DNA from 3 places in the Oceanotoga teriensis genome. Region 1 is predicted to be linked to each of the others. Evidence: riboswitches for the same ligand, from Rfam matches in the RefSeq annotation. Region 1 holds a riboswitch; each other region holds the start of a gene.
What was found. Region 1 has a riboswitch for cobalamin ahead of C7380_RS11150 (ABC transporter substrate-binding protein). Riboswitches for the same ligand answer to the same signal wherever they lie in the genome.
Positions count from the first base shown of each region.

Region 2: it holds a riboswitch for cobalamin, as region 1 does, so the genes downstream of both, C7380_RS01175 (precorrin-8X methylmutase) here and C7380_RS11150 (ABC transporter substrate-binding protein) in region 1, are expected to answer to the same signal.
Region 3: it holds a riboswitch for cobalamin, as region 1 does, so the genes downstream of both, C7380_RS07045 (energy-coupling factor ABC transporter permease) here and C7380_RS11150 (ABC transporter substrate-binding protein) in region 1, are expected to answer to the same signal.

Region 1 is NZ_QGGI01000019.1:15,628-18,845, reverse strand. It holds gene C7380_RS11155 (FecCD family ABC transporter permease) at 1-147, opposite strand, end outside; gene C7380_RS11150 (ABC transporter substrate-binding protein) at 144-1,079, opposite strand; cobalamin riboswitch at 1,201-1,331, opposite strand; gene C7380_RS11145 (mechanosensitive ion channel family protein) at 1,424-2,236, opposite strand; gene C7380_RS11140 (glycoside hydrolase family 65 protein) at 2,304-3,218, opposite strand, start outside.
Region 2 is NZ_QGGI01000001.1:231,162-234,379, forward strand. It holds gene C7380_RS01165 (metal-dependent transcriptional regulator) at 47-709, opposite strand; gene C7380_RS01170 (cob(I)yrinic acid a,c-diamide adenosyltransferase) at 906-1,418, shown strand; cobalamin riboswitch at 1,427-1,596, shown strand; gene C7380_RS01175 (precorrin-8X methylmutase) at 1,651-2,250, shown strand; gene cbiD (cobalt-precorrin-5B (C(1))-methyltransferase CbiD) at 2,252-3,218, shown strand, end outside.
Region 3 is NZ_QGGI01000008.1:85,793-89,010, reverse strand. It holds gene C7380_RS07060 (energy-coupling factor ABC transporter ATP-binding protein) at 1-206, opposite strand, end outside; gene cbiQ (cobalt ECF transporter T component CbiQ) at 203-928, opposite strand; gene C7380_RS07050 (energy-coupling factor ABC transporter substrate-binding protein) at 915-1,199, opposite strand; gene C7380_RS07045 (energy-coupling factor ABC transporter permease) at 1,186-1,902, opposite strand; cobalamin riboswitch at 2,010-2,182, opposite strand; gene C7380_RS07040 (class I SAM-dependent methyltransferase) at 2,282-3,037, shown strand; gene C7380_RS07035 (GntR family transcriptional regulator) at 3,187-3,218, shown strand, end outside.

The DNA of each region.
Region 1 (3,218 bases):
GTTAAAAGTATTATTTATTATTATTTTCCAAACATCTAAAGGATTTATTTTTACTGGACCTATAGTTATTGTTATGATTATTGATAATATGATTATTAAAATTAATGCCATTATGGAAAATAAAAAAGTGCTATTTTTTATTTTCATTTTTTAAAAATCTCTGGATAGAAGCCTTTTGTCATAGTTGTTATAGCATTAATATTTCTTATTCCAGGAGATAAATCGGCTAAACCTATTTTTACAAATTTATTGTTTTTTACTGCATTTAAATCTTTTGTTGCAGGATTTTCTTTTAAGAATTGTACTTTTTGTTCATAGGTTGTACTTCCGTAGTCAACTATTAATACTATATCTGGATTTGATTGAGCTACTTTTTCCCAAGATACATTTGCATATGCTTTTTGTATATTACCAAATATATTTATACCTCCGGCTTCTTGTATTAAAGAACCACCAAGACCAGAACACACTACAAAGGCTGAATCTTTTCCAGAGTCATATGCCAATACTTTTACTTTTTTTACATTTGATGGAACTTTTTTTCTTACATCATTTATTTCATTTTGCATACTTTTTACGAGTTTTTGAGCTCTATCTTCTATATCAAATATTTTTCCTATTGTTATAAAGTCTTCGTATACTGTTTCTAATGTTGCATCTGGTTCTACTGATTTTATTATTAATGGTTTTATATCCATTTGAATGAGTGTTTCCACTGATCCTACATTTTTATCTGTTAAAGCTGAATGCCATCCAGTAACAAAATCTGGATTTACAGATAAGAATATTTCTTTTGAAGGGTATCTATCAGAAAGTATTGGTATTTTGTCATAGGCTGTTTTTAATTCTGGTAATATTTCATTGTCTGCCCATGCAGTTCCGGCCATTTTTTCTTCAAGATTTAAAGCAAGAAACATTTCTGTTGTGAAATGTGAAAGAGTTACAGCACGTTCTGGAGATTTTGTATAAGTTATTTCATAATCTTTTCCTTGATGAGTAAAATTGACTGTGACTGGTTCATAAGCTAATACTAAAATTGAAAATAATAAACAAAAAATTAGACTTAAAGTTTTTTTCATATAACACCTCTCATAATATTTTTAGCATAAAAATAAAAAAACACCTTCAAGAAGAGGTGTAGGGACATTAAATAATCTTATTAAATTAATAATGTCACTCATACCATCCTCGTGATATAAGTAATATTGTTTATTTTTGGCTGGTAATCTGACTTAGGCTTTATGCCATTACAGTAGCGGGACTGTGTCGGATTTTCACCGAGCTTCCCCATTTGAAAAACAAATAGTTTTACCAAAAATAAGTGTTTATTAACTTTTATGCATAGATTATTATATCAAATTTATAGTTAATAAGAAATGTGTTTATTATTAATATTAAAATAATCGGAGAGATAACTCTCCGATTATTGTATATTGCCATCTTTTATATGAAGATCTAATTGATTGAAAGGAATTTCTATATTATTTTCATCAAATTTTGTTTTTATAATTTTTGCTATTTCTGTTGTTGAGGTTATGTAGTTTTCTCTTTCTGCCCAATATCTTATTATGAAGTCTATTGATGAAGAACCATAACCAGTGAATAATATCATAGGTTTATGAGAATCATCTGAATATAATTTTTCATAAGAGTTTACAGATTCTTCGAGGATTTTCATGGCTTTGTTTAAATCTGTATCATAAGCTACTCCAACAGATATTTCATTTCTTCTTATGTTTTCAGGCCAGAAATGTGTAACTGTTGATGACCAAACGGATTTACTTGGTATATTTATTAATTTTCCATCCCATGTTTTTAATATGACATGATTTAATTTTATTTCTGATATAGAACCTGAGTTTCCGTTTATTTCGACTGCTTCACCTTCGATTATTAGTTTGTTTACCATTATTAATATTCCACATATTAAGTTTTCAAAAGGTTCTTTTATAGCAAAACCTATTATTATACTTGATGCACCCAATCCAGCCAATACAGGTGCAAGATTTTTAAATAAAACTGAGACTATTATAAAGATTGCAAGTGTATATAATCCTATATCTAAAAGTGTTTTCATGGTTTTTTTGTACTGAAGATTTATTTTTGAGTTTTTTTCAGATAGTTTCAGCATAGTTTTATATATTATTCCAGAAAGCATTTTTGCCACTATAAATATTATAAAACTTATGCCAATTCTTACAATCCAGCTTATTATTGCTGCGGTTGTTTCATTCATATTAATCCCCTCCTAATAATATATGTTTTTTTATTCATATATATTATATAATAATTTGGGAGATTTTTTAATTTAAATAAAATTTATTTGTACCTTTTTTTAATTTGTGCGATTTATTTTTAATTTTTATTTCAATTTCTCTTTCGGAATTTATAATTATTGTATTTTCTGTTATGTTTATATTTAATACATTATTTTGCCAATTAATTTTGTAATTTAGGCTTTTCCATTTTTTGGGTATCCATGGATTAAAATTTGGAATATTATTTTTATCTATTGAAAATCCTCCAAATCCATAAACTATACTTTGCCATGAACCACCAGTAGAAGCTGCATGCAATCCAAGTGCTGTGTTTTTTTGATTATCTTGTATATCTGTCATTATGGTTTTTATAAAATAATTATAGGCATTATGTGTATCTCCAATTTTTAAACCCATTATTGAATACATAGATGGACTTAAAGAAGATTTATGCATTGTTCTTTTTTCATAATATTCATAGTTTTTTCTTTTTATTTCTTCTTCGAATTCTTCACCTAAAATTAATAATAACATTATCACATCTGGTTGTTTTATTAATTGTGTTTGATTTAGTTTGTCTAATTCTATGTTTTCTGGCCATAAAGGCATTTCATTTTCATCATATTTTTTTATTTTATAATCTTTTAAATTGAAGTAGCCTTCAAATTGCTCTATTATATCGTTTTTTGAAGATAAAAATATTTTTTTATAAATATTTTTCCAGTTGTTTATGTTTTTTTCTGATATGTTTGTCTTTTTTATCAAATCTTCGTATTTTTTAGGGGATTCTATTTTATATTTTTCTATTATTTCACAACATTTTTTTATATTCCATTTTGCGAGGTAATTTGTATAGAAATTATTGTCTACGTGTTCATGGAATTCGTCAGGACCTATTACTTTTTTTATTTCATAATAATCTTTATCCTCATTGTGAGTTAATCGAGATTCCCAGAATTT
Region 2 (3,218 bases), on a different contig from region 1:
TACCACCTTTAATTTACTTTGTCAATAAAAAAATAGACTTTTCAGTCTATTTTTCTAAAATAATATTTTCAGCTTCGGTTTTTCTTATTGCAACATTATAGCCTCTTATAAGTACTTCAATCGGATCTCCTAAGGGGGCTTTTCTCAATAATTCTACGTCTATTCCAGAGGTTATTCCCATTACCATTAATCGTCTTTTTATTGCCTCATTACCTCTAACTTCAAGAACTTTTGCTTTTTCTCCAACTTTTAAATCTTTTAAAGTTTTTTCAAAAGTGCTTGATTTATCTTTATAATTAGTAATATACTGCTTATATTTATTTTTTATTTCTGTATTGCTTTCTATAAAATTTCTTAGAATATCCATAGATTGAATGAGCTTTTCAGACTTTATATGTTCCATTTTACATGATAATTCTTCTGCTTCAAAAGGGGATATGTCCAAAACATTCATCAAGAAACTTCTTATAGTCATTCTGTTTTTATATATTTTTTGAGCTTCTATTATTCCGGGTTGAGTTAATTTTACATAACCTCTTTTTTCATAAGTAACAAAAGAAATACTTTTTAATTTTTTTATTGCGTCTATGGCAGAAGTATGTTTTACAGACATCAATTCTGTAATGTCTTTAACTCTTGCAATGTTGTTTTCAAGTTGTGCTTCATATATAGCAAGCAAATAATTTTCAAGACTCTCTGATAATTCCATATAAATCACTTCCTATTGTAGTTTTTCCTACTTAATTCTACCATATATATTTGTATAAGTCAAGCTTATATTAAAAAATGAATTCATTTTTTTACATAAATTAATTATATCAAAAAATATTTTTCCCCTTTGACAAATTATTAACTTTTTGGTATTATTTTATAGCTTAAATTATTAATATATTGGGGGTATAATTATGAAAAATGGAATGATTCATGTTTATACCGGCAATGGAAAAGGAAAGACTACAGCTGCTTTTGGTGTTGTATTGAGAAGCATTTTATCGAATAAAGAAGTTTTTGTAGCTCAATTTGTAAAAAATAGGGACTCATCAGAGTTGTCAATTTCTAATTATTTTGATAATATTGATATTGTACAGTATGGAGAAGGCTTTTTTATAAGAAGATCTCCAGAAACAAAAGATATAAACGCTGCAAAAAAAGCACTTGCCGATGTAAAAGAAAAAATTATTTCTCAAAAATATGATTTAATAGTCATGGATGAAATAAATATCGCTATTAAATTTAATCTTTTAACAGCCGAAGAAGTTTTAGATGCTATAAATAGTAATGGAAAAACAGAAATAATTTTGACTGGAAGATGGGCTGATGAAAAAATAATAGAAAGAGCCGATCTTGTAACTGAAATGAAAGAGATAAAACATTATTATTCAAAAGGTGTTTTATCCAGAAAAGGTATAGATAAATAGGTAAAATTTAATATATAAACTTTTAAGGTGTATAACAGGGAATTAGGTGAAAATCCTAAGCGGCCCAGCCACCGTATGCAGGGATGAAAATCATAAATGCCACTGGTTTTTAACTGGGAAGGCTTGATTAGTAAAATGATCTGTAAGTCGGGAGACCTACCTTTTAAGTTCGTAACTTTGCTTTTTCTTGGTGTGAAAAGCAAGGATTTTTGTTATGGGAGTTGGTATACAAATGCATAACTATATTGTAAATCCTAAAAATATCGAAAAAAGAAGCTTTGAAATAATTACAGAAGCTTTAGGAGAAAAACTAAACGATGTAGACCCTATAAAATCAAATGTAATAAAAAGGGTCATTCACACCACAGGAAATCTTGATATGTGGAACAAGCTTTATTTTTCTGAAGATTATTTTGATTTTTTTAAAAGAAAAATTCAAAATAAGAAAATTTACACAGATGTAAATATGATAAAAAGCGGTTTATCAAAGAATTTTGTAAAAAATTTAAATATAGACTGTTTTATTAGCGATGAAGCTATATCGAAGAAATCTAAATTAACTGGCATATCGAGAGCCTATTTATCTATGGAGAAAGCACTTGAAATGGAAGATGGTATTTTTATTGTTGGAAATGCACCTACTGCACTTTTTAAGTTGCTTGAATCCAAAAAGAAACTTTTTATTATTGGAGTTCCAGTAGGCTTTGTAGGAGCGGCAGAAAGCAAAGAAGCTTTAATGAAATCACAACACAGTTTTATTACATTACCAGGAAATATGGGTGGTTCTACAATAGCTGTAGCCATTTTTAATGCTTTAATAAGGTCTTTATAAAATGGAATGGTATGTAAATGTAAATGGTAAAAAATTAAAACGTGGTTTCACAACTGGCACTGCAGCCACTGCGGCTTTAAAAGCCTCTGTTCTTTTTAATAAGTATAATATAAAACCAGACAATGTAAATATAGAATTACCTAATGGAGAATTAATAAATATTCCAATATATAAATATGAAATTATTTCAGGTTTAAAATATGCTTTTGTAAAGAAAGATGCCGGTGATGATGCCGATATAACAAATCAATGTTTGATTTATTGTTCCTTTAAATATGAAAATTTAAATAATATAATTTTTGATTCTTATGAAGGAGTAGGAAAGATCACCAAAGATGGACTCGATATAAGCAAAGGAGAATTTGCTATTAATCCAATTCCTCGTGAGATGATGAAAAAAGTTTTAAATGAAGAGAATATTAAGAATGGCAGAGTTATAGTAAATGTAAAAAATGGTGAGATTCTCGCAAAAAAAACCTTAAACGAAAATCTTGGCATAATTGATGGAATATCCATTTTAGGAACTACTGGAATTGTTGAACCTATGAATGAAAACGCATGGAAAGAATCTTTGATCCCTCATATTAGCATTGTTTCAAAACAATTCGATACAATTACTTTATTATTAGGTGGAAAAGGGCTTTCAATATATAAAAAATATTCTTTTTTTAAAGAGGATTATATATTATGTGGAAATCATATCGGTTATTCTATAGAAAAATCATTGGAAATGGGTATTAAAAAAATACATATACTTGGTAGTTTTCAAAAATTAATAAAACTTGCCGGTTTAAATCTTAATACAGACAGTAGGTATACAGATTCAAAAAATGAATTATTAGCCCTTTTATATATTTTGTTTACTGAAAAATATGACAAAGAGGTCATTGACAAAATACTTAATTTAAAAACTATTTATAATTTTTTGGATATTTTAAAGAATAATGATATAAATATCAAAAAATTTT
Region 3 (3,218 bases), on a different contig from region 1:
TTTTTTGAATGATTTATTATATTGTTTTCGAGTATATAAATTCCTTTTTCTGGTTTTAATATTCCATTTAATATTAAGAATAAAGTTGATTTTCCACAGCCGTTTTCTCCAAGAAAGGCTACTTTTTCTCCTTTTTGTATTTTTAGATTTATTTTATTTAAAACTTTTTTATCATATGAAAATTCAATATCTTTTAATTCTATCATATTATCATTCCTAAAGAAATTATTGATATAAACCATATAATTGAATATATATAGTTTTTTTTGTTTATTTTGTATTTTCTTTGCATAAATTGGATTTGATTGCTTATTGATCGACTTTTTAATGCCATATCAGCATTTAAACTATGTCTTAAACTTTTATTGAAAGTTTGCACTATTAAAAGCGAAAGTGAGTTGAAACTTGTCTTATAATTTTTGTAACCTGATCGACTTTTTTGAGAAATGAATATTTCTTGAGAAAATTTTATTAAAAGAAATATATATCTATAGGTTAACATAAATAATTCTCTGAATATTGAAGGCATTTTAAATTTTTCCATTATTATATCCATATCATTCATGGGAGTGCTTATTATAAAAAAATATGTACAACTTATTGCAGAAAAAACCTTTAAAATAAGATTTATAGAGTATTTTAAATTATTTTTTAATATTGATATTTGTTTGAAATCAAAAGATATTATTAAAGGGATGATCGATAAAATAACGAATAAAAATGGTATAGAATAAAGTTTTAAAAGACTTTTTAAATTTAATTTTATTTTTAGAATTAAAATTGAATTCATTACTATAAATATTAATAATGAAATGAAATGTTTATCCATAGTGATTGTTATTATAAGTGTTCCCATGGAGAATAAGAATTTCTCCATGGGATGAGTATTTTTTAATATATTTTCATATGATAGGTTATTTATTATCATTCTTTTTACCCTTGAAATATCCAAGAACATATCCAAGGATTCCAGCACCTATTGCAGCTTGAAGAGAAAATAACAAACTTTCTGTTTCTCCTCCTGGAGGGGCTATTAAATTTTCTGCCCAAGGTTCATAATTTGGATTTATTTGAGCTATTGTTTCTTCTGCTAGACCATCTGCACCACCAAATTCAGAATTTTTTATTGTTATTAATGGAAATATTATTATGAGTGCAACTATTATTAAAAGAAATATATTTTTTTTAATTTTGCTCATTAATAATCACTCCTTTATCTCTTTTTAAAAATCTTTCTGGCAGTGCATTTATTACTACTACAGTTAATAATCCTTCTGCTATTGCAAGAGGTATTTGTGTTACTGCAAATACGGATAAGAATTTTACAAGGCTTGCCCAAAATCCTCCAATTGGATCTGGATGTGCAAGCGCAAGTTGTATAGAGGTTATACAATAAGTTATAAGATCTCCAAGTGCTGCGGCCATAAAAATTGCAAATTTTTGATTTTTCTTTTTTAAAGATTTATATACTAAAAAAGAAATTATAGGACCTACTACAGCCATTGAAAAAGTGTTTGCTCCAAGTGTTGTAAAACCTCCATGGGCTAATAATCCAGCTTGAAATAATAATACTATAAAACCAAGTACAGTCATAACGAAAGGTCCAAATAAAACTGCCCCCAAACCAACTCCAGTAGGATGAGAAGAACTACCAGTGACAGAAGGCATTTTCAATGCAGATAATACAAAAACAAATGCACCAGATAATGCAAGCATTAATTTTGTTTCTGTACTTTCTTTTGTTATTTTACTTATGTCTACTATACCTTTATACATGAAAGGTATTATAACAATCCACCACCCAACAGCCCAACCAACAGGAAGAAATCCTTCCATTATATGCATCGAAAAAGCTAAACTTGAAATGCCTAAAATGGAAAGTGTGATAAAAACTTTTTTCATAAACTTACCCCCTTAAATAAAAAATCCCATAGTAAAAAATACTATGGGTTTATATATTATATATATTTATATATAAAAACTCACAGTATTTGTCCTCCCGAAAAATACTTGTTATATTTTATTGGGTAAGTCTCCTGACTTAGCTTCATCCTTAAATGATCCTTCCCAGAAAAATCCAGTGGTTAATTCATTTTAGTCAGCATCACAGTAGCGGGGGCTGTATGGGATTTACACCCATTTCCTCGTTATGCCTTTTGGCACCCAATAAAGTTATTAAATTTTATAAATGATACCATACATTGAAATAAATGACAAACTTCAAAATTTGATATATGTTATAATTTTTTTATAAAATTCTAAGTTTAAGAGAGGTTGTAAGATGAAATCATGGATTTATTATGATAGGATAGCAAATAAGTATGATACACAGTATGATAATTATTATTGGATGTTGTTTAATGAAATAACTAAAAAGCTTGTAGAAAAATATATAAAAGAAGAATATCATATTCTTGATCTTGGTGCTGGAACTGGTTATTGGACATATTGGTTGTCTGAGAGAGTTGAAAGTGTATATGCTCTTGAACCATCAGAAAAAATGCTTGAAATATGTAAAGATAAGACTAAAAACTTTAAAAACATTAAATATATTAAAGCTTTGGCAGAAGATATGCCTTTTGATGATGAAAGTTTTGATATAATTAATGCACAAGGTGATGTTTTAAGTTATGTTGAAGATCTTGATAAAGTTCTTTTAGAAATAAAAAGAGTTTTAAAAAATGATGGTATTTTGATCGCTTCTGTTGATAGTTTTTATTCTTTTATGTCTCAAATAATTTCTCAAGGGGATTTTTTAGCTTTGAATTATTTATATGATAAAAAGAAAGCTAATATAGGATCTGAAGATGGTATTTTTACGTCAAGGGCTTTTTCAGCGGAAGATATAGAAGAAATATGTAAGAAATATGGTTTTGAAAAGATTGAATTAGCTGGTAAGGTTATTTGTGATGATTGTGATGAAAATATTATTGAAAAGAATTTTGACCAACTTTTAAACAATGAATTGAAGATCTGCCATGATCCATATTTTATAGGTGAAGCAGAACATATTCATTTTGTAATAAGAAAAAAGTAATTTATAATAACTTAAAGATATTAAAAGAAAAATGATAAAAAAAGTATTTAAATACTAATAATACCTTTTTTTTAAAATTGACGTTTATCATATTTTTTGTTATTATAAAAAAGAGTGGTAATTACCACATGATAAGTGGAGGGAATTTAATGAATAAAATAGATAAAAAAAGTAGAATTCC